DNA from 4 places in the Clostridium neonatale genome. Region 1 is predicted to be linked to each of the others. Evidence: riboswitches for the same ligand, from Rfam matches in the RefSeq annotation. Region 1 holds a riboswitch; each other region holds the start of a gene.
The links. A riboswitch is a leader RNA that binds a small molecule or an ion and turns the genes downstream of it on or off. The one in region 1 is predicted to bind S-adenosylmethionine.

Region 1 (4,220 bases):
ATAGTACTTGAATATTCACCAGAAAGCTTTACAGGAACAGAAGTTGAGTATGCTCTTGAAATCTGTGATGCAGTTGCAGATGTATGGGAAGCTACTAAAGAAAATAAAATAATTATAAATTTACCATCAACTGTACAGATGGATACGCCAAATGTGTATGCTGATCAAATTGAATGGGTGTCTAAGCATTTTAAAGACAGAGAAAGAATCATATTAAGTGTTCATCCACATAATGATAGAGGTACAGGTGTTGCTGATGCTGAGCTTGCTCTTCTTGCAGGTGCAGATAGAGTAGAGGGAACACTTCTTGGTAATGGAGAAAGAACCGGTAATGTTGATATTTTAACTGTGGCTTATAATATGTTTTCGCATGGAGTAAATCCAGAGCTTAATATTGAAAATATTGATGAAATAGTAGAAGTATATGAAAGATGCGTTAAAATACCTGTACATGTAAGACATCCTTATGCAGGTAACTTAGTATTTACAGCGTTCTCAGGATCTCACCAAGATGCTATAAATAAAGGGATGAAGAAGTATGAAGAAAGACATGATGGAATATGGCAGGTTCCATACTTACCAATAGACCCAAGTGATTTAGGCCGTGAATATGAGGCATTAGTTAGAATTAACAGTCAATCAGGTAAAGGTGGAGTGGCATTTGTAATGGACCATTGCTATGGATTTAAGCTACCTAAGACTATGCAGAAAGAGTTTGCAGATGTTATTCAAAAGATTTCAGAAGGAAAAGGAGAAGTTTCACCTACTGAAGTTATGGATGCATTTACTCGTGAATATCTAGAAAGACAAGATGCTCTAAAGCTTGATAAATGTCAGTTCTTTGATTATTCTGAAACTAATGGGGATAATGATACTAAAGTAAATATGAATGTTGTTTATAATGGACAAGCTAGAAGTATAGAAGGTATAGGTAATGGGCCTATTGATGCATTTAAAAATGCTATAGGAAAAAATATTGATATAGATGTTAAAATAATTGATTATAATGAACATGCTATGAGTACAGGTTCTGAAGCAAAGGCAGCATCTTATGTTTATATGCAAAGAAATGATAATAAAGAAAAAACATTTGGTGTTGGTGTAGATAGTAATATTACAAGAGCATCTATTAAGGCAATGCTAAGTGCAATCAACCGTTTATACAGTAAATAAATTACGAGTGTCAGAGGTTAGTGGATAACAACCGAAATTCAATATATGATATACTCGTATTGTAGGAAAATTGAAGTTAAAAATTCAAAAGACAGAGGTTGTGCCCAAAACTGTTTGCTCCAAAAAACAAGTTTTGGACAAACAATTTTGGAACAGCCTCTGTCTAAGAATTTAATAACTCCAATTTTTAATACAATACTACGTATATTCATATATTGAATTTCTTTGTTTTCTATAAAATCATAAATACTAAGTTTCTTTTGTTCATGCGTGAAAATACAATTCTGGTAATTTATAGAGTCGCTTATTACATAATAAATGCTAGCGATTCGAGCCAAATACAAGATTTAGATTCTCGGCTCATGGGTGTCTTAAATTCAAAAATAAAGCTATAGAATTTTTACATTAATGATTGTTCCAAAATTTTTTGTCTGATTTTAGATGACTCAAACAGTTTTGGGTACAATCATTGATGTTTAAATTATTAGATTCATTATTTGTAACAAGTGAGCACCATATAAGTGCTTTATTTTGATTATTTTACTTTAAACTTAGTATATCTTATATTTATATTATGGAATAAATAAGTTAATATTATAAATTTATCTAAAGAATATATTGACATTTTAAGAAAATAAATATATACTAAATTCATCAACTAACAATTGAATATATAACTTATCAAGAGTGGTGGAGGGACTGGCCCTATGAAGCCCAGCAACCGATATATTAGTTCATTTACTATATATAATGGTGCTAATTCCTGCAGTTATTTTTTATAACTGATAGATAAGAGGATGAATTTTATGGTGATTATTACGCTAGAGTTTATTCTCTGGCGTTTTATTTTTATTTAATTCTTAGTAACTTGATAGTATTAGAAGGGGGCATATATATGGCAAAATTAAGTGGAAGATTAGATGGATTTACAGAATCAGTCATTAGAGCTATGACAAGAGTTTCTGAAGAATGTGGTGCTATAAACTTATCGCAAGGATTTCCGGATTTTGATCCACCAAAAGAAATAACAGATAGATTAAAAGAAGTGGCAGATGAAGGACCGCATCAATATTCAATAACATGGGGAGCACAAAATTTTAGAGAAAAGCTTGCAGCTAAGCAAGAAAAGTTTATGGGAATTCATATTGATCCTAAAGAAAATATAGTAGTTACATGTGGAAGTACAGAAGCAATGATGGCTGCAATGATGAGTGTTTGTAATGTAGATGATAAAGTAATTGTATTTTCACCATTTTATGAAAACTATACAGCAGATACAGTTCTTTCAGGTTCTGAGCCAATATATGTTGAGCTTAAACCACCAACTTTTACATTTGATAAAGATGAATTAAGACATGCATTTGAGCAAAATCCAAAAGCACTTGTTCTTTGTAATCCATCAAATCCAACAGGAAAGGTATTTACAAGGGAAGAACTTCAGTACATTGCAGATCTTGCCATAGAGTTTGATACTTTTGTAATAACAGATGAAGTGTATGAACATTTGGTATATCCTCCATATAAACATACTTACATAGCTTCATTTCCTGGAATGTTTGAAAGAACAATATCATGTAGTTCATTATCAAAGACATACTCAATTACTGGATGGCGACTTGGATATATAATTGCAAGCAAAGAAGTGATAGAACAATGTAAGAAGGTTCATGACTTCTTAACAGTTGGAGCAGCAGCGCCACTTCAGGAAGCAGCTGTTAAAGGACTAGAATTTGGACAAGATTATTATGATGGATTAACAGATCTATATGATAAGAAAAGAAAATTCTTTTTAGAAGGTTTAGATAAAATAGGATTAAAGTATTTTGAACCACAAGGTGCTTATTACGTTATGGTTGATATATCAGAATTTGGATATGAAGATGACTATGAATTCTGTATATGGCTTGCAAGAACAATAGGAGTTGCAGCAGTTCCAGGATCAAGTTTCTTTAGAGGCAATGTTAATAATTATATAAGACTACATTTTGCCAAAACAGAAGCAACTCTTAGAGAAGCACTTAAAAGATTAGAGAATTTAAAAAATTATATGAAAAAGTAAATTAATATATAAATGTAGGTGTAATTTAAATTAAGATTCTGATAAATAAAATATAACAATATATTGTGATTTCAAGAAAAGGTAAAGAATAAAAGAAAGTACATTGAAATCACAATATATAAATAAAAAATCAAAATAAATATGACTAATTATATAAGAATTATTATAATTAAAAAATAAAAAGCAATAATAATTTAGTGAAGATTATAGGGAGAATAAAATATGAAAATTTTAAAAAAATTAGGAGCATTATCATTAATAACAGCAGTAGGCATTAGTTTAATTGCATGCGGAGGAGCAAAGGATAAAAGTACAGAGAGTAATAACCAAGCTTCAAGTGGAAGTTCAAAGGATATTATTGTAGGTGTTTGCCCTGGTCCTTATGGAGATATGATTAAGGAAGTGTTTACACCATTACTTGAAAAAAAGGGATATAAAATCACAGTAAAGGAATTTAGTGATTATATTCAACCAGATCAAGCTTTAAATAATGGAGAAATTCAAGCAAACTTAATGCAGCATACAGAATACTTAAAGAAATTTAGCGCTGATAATAATTTAGATATTTCAGCTGTTAAAACTGTACCAACACTTGGAATGGGTATGTTCTCACAAAAATATGATTCAATTGACAAAATTCCAGATGGTGCAAAAATAGCTATTCCAAATGATGCATCAAATCTTGCAAGAGCATTAAACGTGTTGAGTGCTAATGGATTAATTAAGTTAAAAGATAATGTTGATGCAACAAAAGCAAGTACACTTGATATTGCAGAAAATACTAAAAATATTGAGTTCGTTGAAGTTGAAGGTGCTCAACTTGCAAGAAGTTTAGATAGTGTAGATGCTGCACTTGTTCCGGGAAATTATGCATTTGCATCAGGTTTTGATTATAGCAAAGCATTAGCTGTAGAGCCATTAACAGAAAATTATAAAAATGTAGTAGCAGTTAGAACAGAAGATTTAGATAAAGAACTAGGAAAAGATC
Region 2 (4,220 bases), on a different contig from region 1:
TATAGCATTTGTAAATGGAGGTAATATAAGAACGTCTATACCAGCAGGTCGTGTTACAAAAGGTAAAATAGCAGAATTATTTCCATTTGGAAATACAATTCAGGTTATAAAACTAAATGGAAGAGATGTAAAGAAAGCGTTAGAAGTATCTGTAAGTGGATACCCAGAAACACAAGGAGGTTTCTTACAAGTAAGTGGAATAACATTTGTCTTTGATCAATCTAAACCTGTTGGCAGCAGAGTATATGATGTGAAGGTAAATAATAACTTAATTGATGGCACTAAAGAATACACAGTAGCCATAAATGATTTCTTATCAGAAGGTGGAGATGGCTATGGCGTATTTAAAACTAAGGTAGTGGCTGAATTTGGAACATATGAAGAAATATTTGCAAACTATTTAAACAATAATGGAACAAAAGGCTGTGAAGTTAGTGGAAGAATACAGGTTAAAGGAAACTCTATAGCTTCAAATGAAAGCTTAAAAAATAGAGAAAATGAACAATATGAAGTTGTGAAAACTGAAAGTAATGTTAAAGTTATCGCTACTACTTCAAAGGAAATTGTATATGTAGTGAAATCTGGTGATAATCTAACTAAAATAGCAAGTGAAAATAATAAGACATGGCAAGAAATTGCAAAATATAATAATTTGAAGAATCCTAATTTAATTTATTCAGGAGAAAAAATTAAATTACTAACATGATATATGGTTAAATAGTATAAATAAGTTGATGAACAGAGAGTGTTTAAAAATAATATTTTAATTTTTGAATACTCATCTTGTTTTTTATAATATAATTTACCATGTAAAAGGATAAAGCTTAATAATTTTGTAATTGATAATAAGTCCCTTTAATAGTATAATCTAATAGGTAATTAAAATGGATATATAATAAGTATTTATATATAATAAGTATTTATATATAATTTTACTAAGGAGTAGATACAATGAATTACATAATAGCAATGGTGGTTGCATTTATAGTGTCATTTGCCATAATGCCACTTCTTATGAAATTATCTGAAAAGATTGGATTTACAGATAAACCTAATAAGAGAAAAAAACATAAATCACCAACTCCTTTATGTGGAGGAATAGCACTATACATAGGATTCTTTGTTTCATATTTATTATTTGTAGGAGATGAAGCAAAGCAGCAAATAATGATATTTATTGGTGCTACATTTATAGTATTAATAGGACTTGTTGATGATTATTATAAGACTAAGGGAAAAGAGTTTCCTATTTTGCCAAGATTAATAATTCAGCTTTTATCAGCTATTCTTGTGTTTAAAGCTGGTATAATTTTTAAAGGCTTTACAAATCCATTTACATCAGAATTCATACTATTAAATCCGACGTTACAGTTTATATTAACAATAACATGGATTTTTGGAGTAACTACTGTTATAAACTGGTCTGATGGTATGGATGGATTAGCTGGTGGTATATCTTTAATATCATCTATTACATTTTTTGTGGCAGCAATAATATTAGGGCGGAATGTTTCGGCTCTAATTTCTATTGGATTAGTTGGAAGTATTGCAGGATTTTTATATTATAATAAATATCCGGCAAAAGTATTTATGGGAGATTCCGGAGCTAATCTTTTAGGATTTTTATTAAGTATAACTGCATTAGATGGAGCTTTTAAATCTGCTACGGTAATGAGTCTTTTTATCCCAATATTTGCACTTGCAGTACCTATATTTGATAATTTATTTGTTATTTTTAAAAGATTTTCAGAAGGTAAACCTGTATATCAAGCAGATAGAAGTCAAATACATTTTAGACTAGAAGCGAAAGGTTTTACTCCTAAGCAGGTTGTTAAGTATATAATGATAGTAAGTATACTTTGTAGCTCAATTTCTATTTTTTTGTTATTATTTAAACAATAAACTTGTTATACAATATACTGGTAAAATGTTTAAATACTAACTTTACAAATTTAAGCAGATAGTATATAATTATTAAAAAATGAATATTAACTTATCAAGAGAGGTGGAGGGACTGGCCCAATGAAACCCAGCAACCAATATGGTTCATATACTATATGTGGTGCTAAATCCTGCAGTATTAAACTGATAGATAAGGTATTTTAATAGAAAGTTAAGTCTAGAGGAATGCCTTTAGACTTTTTTTTATATAATTATGGAATAGTATTAGGAGGAATTTGAAATGAGTAGTAAAAGCGTAGAAAGTTTTTATTAATTATTATAAAATAAAATTTAAATGTTTATGGGGAATAATATGAATGAATTTAATATTAGTATAAATAAAGAAGAAGTATTAAGATATCTCGGGTATAAAGACCAAATTATAGATGAAAAGATAATGAATACTATCGATGAATGCATAAAGGAAGTTAAAGAAATAATAACTCCAAGAGTAATATATGAATACAAAGATATTAAAATTATAGACGAAGGTGTAGAAATATTAGGTACTAATCTACAATTAACAGGAAAAGATATAAAAAATCATCTTTTTAATTCAAACAAATGTGTACTTATGGCAGTAACAATTGGAAATGATATTGAAAGAAAGACTAGATTATATGAGAAAACTAATTTAACTAAAGCTTTAATACTAGATTCTTGTGCTACAACAGCAGTTGAAGAAGTGTGCGACATAGTTGAAGAGGAAGTAAGAAAAAAAGCAGAAAATGATAATATGGATATAACTTTTAGATATAGTCCTGGATATGGTGATTTACCATTAGATGTGCAAAATAGTTTTTTAAGAACATTGGATGCTCAAAAAAGAATAGGACTTATAGCATCAGAAAACAACCTATTGTTTCCAAGAAAATCTGTAACAGCGATAATTGGCATTATTGAAAAAGGAGTTAGTAAGAAAAAAAAGAGCTGCAAAGAATGTAGTAATTATGAAAACTGTAGTTTTAGAAGAGAGGGCGAAAGTTGTGGGGCTTAAAGAATTTATAAAAAATAATATTTTAATATTTGATGGGGCTATGGGAACAATGCTTCAAAAAAAGGGATTAAAGTTAGGTGAGAATCCTGAACTTTTAAATATAACATCACCATCTATAATAGAAGATATACATAGAGAATATATAGAAAATGGTGCAAATGTAATAACTACTAATACATTTGGTGCAAATGAACTAAAACTTAAACTTTGTAATATGGAAGTAGAAGAAGCAGTAAGTGCAGCAGTTAATATTGCAAAAAAAGCTAAAGGGAATAGTGCTGCCTATATAGCTTTAGATATAGGACCAATAGGAGAATTATTGGAGCCTATGGGAACATTAAGCTTTGATAGAGCCTATGAAATATTCAAAAGGCAAATAGTTGAGGGGGTAAAATGTGGAGTAGATATAATACTTTTAGAAACTATGACAGACCTTTATGAGCTTAAAGCAGCTATACTTGCTGCAAAGGAAAATAGTGATTTACCTATATTTGCAACTATGACTTTTGAGGAAAATGGAAGAACATTTACAGGATGTTCACCCGAATCAATGGTATTGGTACTTGAAGGATTAGGGGTAGATGCTCTTGGTGTAAACTGTTCACTTGGACCTAAGCAGCTTAAACCTGTTATTGAAGAAATATGTAGCTTATCTAATATTCCAGTAATGGTTCAGCCAAATGCAGGACTTCCTACATTATCAATAGGCAATGAAACTAAATATGATGTAACCAAGGAAGAGTTTGCTGAAACTTTATGTGGTTTTGTTGATAAAGGAGTAAGAATCATTGGAGGATGTTGTGGAACTACTCCAGAATATATAAGAGAATTATGTATTAGAACTAGAAATATAGAATTAAAAAATAAAGAAATAAACTATTATTCGGCAGTTTGTACACCATCAAAAGTAGTTCGTATAGATAGAATTAGAATTGTTGGGGAAAGAATAAATCCGACAGGAAAGAAGTTATTTAAACAAGCACTCATTAATGATGATTTAGATTATATTTTAAATACAGCTGTTGCACAGGTTGAAGGTGGTGCACATATTCTAGATGTTAATGTTGGATTACCAGAGATTGATGAGCCTAATATGATGCATAAGGTTGTGAAGGAAATACAAGGAATATTAGATATTCCTCTTCAAATAGATTCATCAGACGTAAATGCAATTGAAACTGGACTTAGATATTATAATGGTAAGCCAATATTAAATTCAGTTAATGGGGAAGATAAGGTCTTAGAAAGAATATTACCACTTGTAAAAAAATATGGTGCTAAT
Region 3 (4,220 bases), on a different contig from region 1:
TTAGGGTATTTAGATAGATTAGATAGAGAAGTAAATTCACAACAAATAGTTCTTATAGAATAAAACATCGAGAGATTTTCTTTTTATTGAAAATCTCTCGATGCTTTTTATAAAATTAAAAAAGTAATTAAAGCTTAGGTATTAATTCAAATGTCTAGCGAAAGCTTAGGAAATAAATCATTATTTAAATTATAAGCATTAATTAATGATCTAGATATAATCTTTGCCATATCCATAATAAAAGATAATCGGATGCTTCTAGAAAAGAATAAATCAGAATTTTCGCTAGAATCTACAATACCTATTACAGAAGCCATACCTACTTCGGGAAGCTCTTTTCCTACTCCTTTTCCAGGATGAATAGCATAGTCTCTAATGCGAATTTCACCTATATCATCTTGATTTCCAAGACATGCATCTATACCTATGATATTAGCAGTTGGATGAAGTTCTTTTATTTTATTTAAACGTTCATCTATATTTAGTGCGTGGATTGGTTCTGATAATGTCCCGTATACTGGCAATGGAAAGAAATTTTCAGTTAATATTGAACCAACTAATGGACCAAGGCAATCACCTATGCATTTATCAGTGCCAATACAAACAATTATTGTATTAGAATTAATGTATTTTTCTAATTCATGAGATAGCTTGTATGAAAAGCTTTTGGAACTATGGTTATTATCTAAATTCATTAAAGGCATCCCTCCTTATAGAATATGTATATTTAGGAAAATGAAAAAATAGTATATAAAAATAAATAAATGGCAATAAATACTAATGTAAGGAGGAGAAAATGAAAAAAATTATTATATTTATAATATTTACACTTACTTTAATAATGAACATGTCTATAGCATTATTTTGGAATCCAGATATAGATAATAAAAAAGATGATCCAATGCAAAGCACTGAAGTATTTAGTGATACAAGATCTTTGTGCAAAGTTGATGATGTAATTCTGTTAGAAGAACTAGATAATAGTCAATCAAAGGAACTTGATAGTATACTTTCACCATTATCAACATTTGAAATAGAGTTAGTAAAAGAAGAGCTTAATACATGTAGTGAAGATGAAATCATAAAAGCGTTCAGAAAATTAAAAAGGAGATTGCCTGAAAGCGAATATAAAAAAATAGAAGAAATATTAAGTCCGCTTATAGATATTGAAGAACTTAATTCTATACTAAAAAATAAATATGTTTAGTGTATTAAAATGAAGAAATAAAGAGTAAATAGAATATATAGCGATATAATTTATCTAAATAAGCATATATGAGAGTTGAAATATAAGTACTTTGAATATATACTAACTATTGTTGATGTGAACAAAAACACCAACAAAACTTAATGGAGGAATTCCCGAGTGGCCAAAGGGGGCAGACTGTAAATCTGTTGCGTCTCGCTTCGATGGTTCGAATCCATCTTCCTCCACCATTAGATGGGCGCATAGCTCAGCTGGGAGAGCACCTGCCTTACAAGCAGGGGGTCACAGGTTCGAGCCCTGTTGTGCCCACCATCTAAAAAATATAAATATGCTGGCATGGCTCAACGGTAGAGCAGCTGACTTGTAATCAGCAGGTTGTAGGTTCGATTCCTATTGCCAGCTCCAATTGTGGAGGAATTCCCGAGTGGCCAAAGGGGGCAGACTGTAAATCTGTTGCGTCTCGCTTCGATGGTTCGAATCCATCTTCCTCCACCATTTAAACCAAATATTTATATTATAACAATTAAATAAGAAATATGCTGGCATGGCTCAACGGTAGAGCAGCTGACTTGTAATCAGCAGGTTGTAGGTTCGATTCCTATTGCCAGCTCCAATTAAGGAGGAATTCCCGAGTGGCCAAAGGGGGCAGACTGTAAATCTGTTGCGTCTCGCTTCGATGGTTCGAATCCATCTTCCTCCACCAAAACTCAGAATTATTATTCTGAGTTTTTTATTTTATCTTGAAATAAAAGTTGAAAAGTAAATAGTTGTATCAATTTATGCATGAATAGAATATATTATAGATTATATGATATATTATGTTTATTGTATAATATTGACCATAAAAATATTATGTGGTAGAATAAATTACGAAAATAAAATATTGTTACTCTTATCAAGAGAGGTGGAGGGATAGGGCCCAGTGAAACCCGGCAACCTGTTTAATTACAAGGTGCCAATTCCTGTAGAAAGATTTTCTACAAGATAAGAAAGTATTGTGTAATCGCGCTCTTCTTATCGAAGAGTTTTTTTATTGCATATAAAAGGTATTTCTTTTAAGACAGTATAAAAAATATTAAGAAGTGTGAGATTTTTCACTTTTACTCGAATTATTTCATGATTAAAGATAAGGAGTACAAGCGGAAGGAGAAAAATATGAGAAGATTATTTACATCAGAATCAGTTACAGAAGGTCATCCAGATAAAATGTGTGATCAAATTTCAGATGGCGTATTAGACGCAATTTTAGCACAAGATCCAAATGCTAGAGTAGCATGTGAAACATGTACAACAACAGGAATGGTTATGGTAATGGGAGAGATATCAACAAATTGTTATGTTGATATTCCTAAAGTAGTTAGAGAAACTGTTAGAGAAATTGGATATGATAGAGCTAAATACGGATTTGATTGCGATACTTGTTCTGTTATGACAACAATAGATGAACAATCAGCAGATATTGCTATGGGTGTTGATGAAGCTTTAGAATCAAGAAAAGGTGAGAAAGATGAGGTTGAAGCAGTAGGTGCTGGAGACCAAGGAATGATGTTTGGTTTTGCTACAAATGAAACTGATGCATATATGCCGTTACCAATTCATATGGCTCATAGATTATCAAGAAGACTTACTGAAGTAAGGAAAGATGGTACATTAGGCTATTTAAGGCCTGATGGTAAGACACAAGTAACAGTTGAATATGAAGATGAAAAACCAAAGAGAATAGATACAATAGTAATATCTACTCAACATGATGAGCATGTTACATTAGAACAAATAGAAAAGGATCTTAAAGAACATGTTATTAAAGCAGTAGTACCACAAGAATTATTAGATGATAAAACAAGATATTTTATAAATCCAACTGGAAGATTTGTTGTTGGTGGACCACAAGGTGACTCTGGATTAACTGGAAGAAAGATTATAGTAGATACTTATGGTGGATATGGTAGACATGGTGGTGGAGCATTCTCAGGAAAAGATCCAACAAAAGTTGATAGATCTGCTGCTTATGCTGCAAGATGGGTTGCGAAAAACTTAGTGGCTGCTGGATTAGCTGATAAGCTTGAAATACAATTAGCTTACGCTATTGGAGTTGCTAAACCAGTATCAATAACTGTTGATACTTTTGGAACAGGAAAACTATCAGATGATAAAATAGTTGAAATAGTTGAAAAGGTATTTGATTTAAGACCAGGAGCTATAATAAGAGATCTTGATTTAAGAAGACCTATATATAAGCAAACAGCTGCTTATGGCCACTTTGGCAGAACAGATCTTAATCTGCCATGGGAACAATTAAATAAGGTAGAAGAAATCAAAAAATATATTTAGTATTTATAGAAGCAGGAAGTTTTAATTAATTTCCTGCTTTTTTAAAATTTAAAATATGTGACAATCGTTTATAAACATTGACTTAAATTAGAAATATATATTTTGAGAATATGGATATAAAAGAATATAGGATGATATATTCCTGTACTTATATAATAGAAGAGAAGTATTCAATAAATAGTATAAAATTATAAATTAAACTTATGATATAATTAAAATAATATAAAGAGAAGTATAAGTTTAAATCATAGTTTGGAGAGATAGTAGTGGAAGTTCTTAATGGTTTTGTTGAAAATATTGTTTTTAAAAGTGAAGAAACAGGATATGTTGTATGCAGGATTAGAGCTGATAAAAATTTAGTTAGCGCTGTTGGTACAGTACCTTTTATAAAGGAAGGTCAAAATGTAAAGTTAACTGGATACTGGACAGTGCATAAACAATTTGGTAATCAATTTAATATTCAAGACTACGAAGAAATTCTTCCAAACTCAATTGATGGGATTGAAAAATATTTAAGCGCAGGTGTGATTCATGGAATAGGTCCTATAACTGCTAAGAAGATAATAGAAAAGTTTGGAGAAGAAACTTTAGATATAATGGAAAACCATATAGAGAGACTCATGGAGATAGAGGGAATTGGAGAAAAGAAATTTCAAATAATATATGAATCATATATTGAGCA
Region 4 (4,220 bases), on a different contig from region 1:
AATAACCGAAATAAAGTTCTCAAATTGGGCTCGCTTGCTTAAAAAATGAAGCAAGAATTTTTTTAGAATGTAATAAACGTACATTAACATCTTAATTCTGTCAAAAACACATTTGTTTTTTGAGTCAAGCATAAATTATAACAAAAATAAATTAGGTATCTATGGTTTTAGAGAAAACAAAGAAATTCAATATATGAATATGCGTAGTATTGTATTGGAAATTTCAGCTTTTAAATTCTTTGGCAGAGGCTGTTCCAAAATTGTTTGTCCGAAAACCTGCTTTTTGGAGCAAACATTTTTGGGCGCAGCCTCTGCCATTAGAATTTTTAGCTGGAATTTCCCTACAATCGAGCATATCATATATTGAATTTCGGTTATTTCTCACTAAACTCTGATTCTACACAATATCTTTATTAAACGCTTGTTCTAAATCATAAATTATATCATCAATATGTTCTGTTCCAATTGATAATCTTATTGTGTTTGGTTTAATTCCACTTTCTCTTAATTCTTCTTCGTTCATTTGTGAATGTGTAGTACTTGCTGGATGAATTACAAGAGATTTAACATCTGCAACATTAGCAAGTAATGAGAAGATCTCCAATTTATCAATAAATTCTTGAGCTTCTTTTACACCACCTTTAATTTCAAAAGTGAAGATTGAACCTGCTCCATTTGGGAAATATTCTTTATATAATTTATTATATTTACTATCTTCTAATGCTGGATGATTAACACTTTCAACTTGTGGATGATCTTTTAAGAATTCTACAACTTTTAATGTATTTTCAACATGCCTTTCAACTCTTAACGATAGTGTTTCTAACCCCTGTAATAATAAGAATGCATTAAATGGGCTTATGCATGCACCTGTATCTCTTAATATAATTGCTCTTATTCTAGTTACATATGCTGCTGCACCTACAGCTTCTGCAAATTTTATTCCATGATAGCTTGGATCTGCTTCTGTTAATTGTGGGAATTTTCCTGATCCAATCCAGTCAAACTTTCCTGAATCTACAATTACTCCACCTAATGATGTTCCATGTCCACCAATAAATTTAGTTGCTGAATGAACAACAATATCTGCACCGTGTTCTATTGGTCTGAAAAGATATGGTGTTGCAAATGTATTATCAACAATTAATGGTATTTTATGTTTATGTGCAATTTCTGCTACTGCATCCACATCTATAAGACTTGAATTTGGATTTCCTAGTGTTTCTATGAATATTGCTTTTGTATTATCTTGTATAGCTTTTTCAAAGTTTTCTACTTCATCTGCGTCTACAAAAGTTGTTGTTACTCCATAGTCTGGAAGTGTATGTGCTAATAAATTATAAGATCCTCCATATATGGTTTTAGCTGCAACTACATGATCCCCTGCCTTTGTTATATTTTGAATTGCATAAGTTATTGCGGCTGCCCCTGATGCCACTGCAAGTCCTGCAACTCCTCCTTCAAGTGCTGCTACTCTGCTTTCAAATACATCTTGTGTTGAATTAGTTAATCTTCCATATATATTTCCAGCATCAGCTAGTCCAAATCTTGCTGCTGCATGTGCACTATTTTTAAATACATATGATGTTGTTTGATATATTGGTACTGCTCTTGAATCTGTTGCTGGATCTGGACTTTCCTGTCCTACATGAAGTTGTAATGTTTCAAATTTTAATTTTCTTTCTTCTCTACTCATTGATATAACCCCCGTTTTAATAATATATTTTAAACCACATAAATATGATTTAATTACTATGATTTATTACAATAAAGATATCCATTTAAAAGTTAATTACTATCTACTACATTTAAATTTTATAGAATTAAAAACTTTATCTTCCATGGTCTTTTGGAAAACTAAGCTGATCTTTATTGCATAATAAAAAGCTACTTTCAAAGATAAGAAAGTAGCATAAATTCTATTATTATACAATCTTATCTCTCAGATAAAAATATCTGCAGGATTTAGCACCTTAAACTATACTAATGATATATAATTCAGGTTGCCAGACTTCATAGGGCCAGTCCCTCAGTCTTTCTTGATAAAATAATTAAATATTCGATTAAAGTATTCTTATTGAATTACTATGATATGAGTATATATTCTTTATTCATATATGTCAATACTTTTTTCTATATTATTCATTTTTTTTACTCATTATATATATTTTATAAAAACACAATATTATATGTTACTACATATAATATATTAAAAGTAAATTAACAATTAAGCAAAAGATAATTTTTTAAAGGATGTGTTAATCATTGAATAAAGATGATAAACTCACTACAAATTCTCAAGTGGATCCATCTGATCCTTCAACTATTACCCCATTTGTTGATCCACTTCCAGTACCATCTATAGCTAAACCAATTAATTCATGTAATTGTTCAGATTCAGAAGAACCATATTATAAAATCGTTATGAAAGAAGCATATCATAAATTTCATAGATCATTCCCACCAACTAAAATGTGGACATATAATGGAATATTTCCTGGACCTACAATAGAAGTTATGAGAGATGTTCCTATTTTAGTTAAATGGATAAATAATCTGCCAGATGAACATCTACTACCAGTTGATCATACCCTCCATGGTACTATGGATACTCCAGATGTAAGAACTGTAGTTCACTTGCATGGTGCTAATGTAAATGATGATAGTGATGGAAATCCTGAAGCATGGTTTACTAAAAATTATGACACTGTAGGTGAAAGGTTCACTAGAGAAGTTTATGAATATACTAATCATCAATTTGGAGGTACTCTCTGGTATCATGATCACACAATAGGAATAACAAGGTTAAATGTATATGCTGGTTTATCAGGATTTTATCTTATAAGAGACAGTTTAGAAGATAGGTTGAATCTTCCAACGGGTAAATATGAAATACCGATGATTATTCAAGATAGAACATTTAACAGAGATGGTTCATTATTCTATCCTGATTCACCACCACAACAAGACCCACCAGCACCTCAACTACCAAAACCATCAATAATACCAATATTTTTCGGAGAAGTAGCAACTGTAAACGGCAAGGTATGGCCATACCTTAATGTTGAACCACGTAAATATAGATTTAGAATATTAAATGCTTCAAACGGTAGAGGTTATACTCTTAGTTTAGATAATGGTGGTACCTTTACTCAAATAGGTACTGAATTAGCCTTATTGCATGAATCTCAAGAAATTGACTCTTTCATATTGGAACCCGCTGAAAGAATTGATTTAATAATAGATTTTTCAAAATATACTGGCAAAGAAATAATTCTAAAAAATTCAGGTGGCGGTATTCCTATGGCTAGCAATAACATCATGAAATTTAAGGTTTGTCTTCCATTAACTAAGCCTGATACAAGTGTTATTCCTGATCAATTACTTCCATATCATAACATTAATCCTTTATTAGCACGTAAGGAAAGAACCTTGCATTTAGATTCTATGCAAGACGATTTTGGCAGAACAATGCACCTAGTAAATGATAGGATGTGGCATGAACCAACTACAGAAAAGCCTGAATTAGACAGTATAGAAATATGGCATTTAGTTAATCATTTTCAATTTCCTCATCCAATTCACGTTCATTTAGTTGATTTTGAGATACTTGGAAGAAAGACTTTTACTGATGACGATTTTGATGAAAATGGAAACTATAAGTTTGATATAGATGCCTTAGAACCACCAGCCGACTTTGAAAATGGCTTAAAAGATACTGCAAGAGCAGAGCCTGGAATGGTCACAACAATTGTTATGCATTTTAAAAAGCTCGGAGATTATGTTTATCATTGTCATATACTTGAGCATGAAGATAATGATATGATGAGACCATTTAAAGTTATCGAGAATTCTGTTCCAGTAGAATAAAACTATAAATTTAAAAAAATAAATGACTGATTGATGTATAACCAATATCAGTCATTTATTATTTTATTTGCATATGAATCTAATTTCTATATTCATCTATTTTTATAATAATAATTCTTAAAATATCACTATTATGCTAATATTCAGTTATATATATTCTATAAATAACTGAATATTAGCATAATATTTAAAAATGTAACTATCAAACCAATAGTCCATAAAATAATATTTTCAATTAAAGTATTTTTATATTCTCCCATAACTTTTTTAGATGAGGTTAAATAAATTTGTGTAAAAATAGTTATTGGTAATTGTACGCTTAATAACATTTGTGAATATAATAAACCATT

Region 2: it holds a riboswitch for S-adenosylmethionine, as region 1 does, so the genes downstream of both, CNEONATNEC86_RS08110 (vitamin B12 dependent-methionine synthase activation domain-containing protein) here and CNEONATNEC86_RS11930 (pyridoxal phosphate-dependent aminotransferase) in region 1, are expected to answer to the same signal.
Region 3: it holds a riboswitch for S-adenosylmethionine, as region 1 does, so the genes downstream of both, metK (methionine adenosyltransferase) here and CNEONATNEC86_RS11930 (pyridoxal phosphate-dependent aminotransferase) in region 1, are expected to answer to the same signal.
Region 4: it holds a riboswitch for S-adenosylmethionine, as region 1 does, so the genes downstream of both, CNEONATNEC86_RS05815 (O-acetylhomoserine aminocarboxypropyltransferase/cysteine synthase family protein) here and CNEONATNEC86_RS11930 (pyridoxal phosphate-dependent aminotransferase) in region 1, are expected to answer to the same signal.

The regions. Positions count from the first base shown of each region.
Region 1 is NZ_UICR01000002.1:74,896-79,115, reverse strand. Features, by position in the region: gene leuA (2-isopropylmalate synthase) at 1-1,173, shown strand, start outside; SAM riboswitch class I at 1,849-1,969, shown strand; gene CNEONATNEC86_RS11930 (pyridoxal phosphate-dependent aminotransferase) at 2,069-3,232, shown strand; gene CNEONATNEC86_RS11925 (MetQ/NlpA family ABC transporter substrate-binding protein) at 3,455-4,220, shown strand, end outside.
Region 2 is NZ_UICR01000001.1:1,770,222-1,774,441, forward strand. Features, by position in the region: gene CNEONATNEC86_RS08100 (5'-nucleotidase C-terminal domain-containing protein) at 1-706, shown strand, start outside; gene CNEONATNEC86_RS08105 (MraY family glycosyltransferase) at 952-1,902, shown strand; SAM riboswitch class I at 1,991-2,099, shown strand; gene CNEONATNEC86_RS08110 (vitamin B12 dependent-methionine synthase activation domain-containing protein) at 2,255-2,938, shown strand; gene CNEONATNEC86_RS08115 (homocysteine S-methyltransferase family protein) at 2,928-4,220, shown strand, end outside.
Region 3 is NZ_UICR01000001.1:576,277-580,496, forward strand. Features, by position in the region: gene mreB (rod shape-determining protein MreB) at 1-63, shown strand, start outside; gene yyaC (spore protease YyaC) at 147-695, opposite strand; gene CNEONATNEC86_RS02770 (hypothetical protein) at 797-1,207, shown strand; tRNA gene CNEONATNEC86_RS02775 (tRNA-Tyr) at 1,353-1,437, shown strand; tRNA gene CNEONATNEC86_RS02780 (tRNA-Val) at 1,444-1,519, shown strand; tRNA gene CNEONATNEC86_RS02785 (tRNA-Thr) at 1,538-1,612, shown strand; tRNA gene CNEONATNEC86_RS02790 (tRNA-Tyr) at 1,618-1,702, shown strand; tRNA gene CNEONATNEC86_RS02795 (tRNA-Thr) at 1,746-1,820, shown strand; tRNA gene CNEONATNEC86_RS02800 (tRNA-Tyr) at 1,826-1,910, shown strand; SAM riboswitch class I at 2,097-2,198, shown strand; gene metK (methionine adenosyltransferase) at 2,363-3,538, shown strand; gene recD2 (SF1B family DNA helicase RecD2) at 3,805-4,220, shown strand, end outside.
Region 4 is NZ_UICR01000001.1:1,288,551-1,292,770, reverse strand. Features, by position in the region: gene CNEONATNEC86_RS05815 (O-acetylhomoserine aminocarboxypropyltransferase/cysteine synthase family protein) at 398-1,696, opposite strand; SAM riboswitch class I at 1,933-2,049, opposite strand; gene CNEONATNEC86_RS05810 (multicopper oxidase family protein) at 2,266-3,870, shown strand; gene CNEONATNEC86_RS05805 (Nramp family divalent metal transporter) at 4,029-4,220, opposite strand, start outside.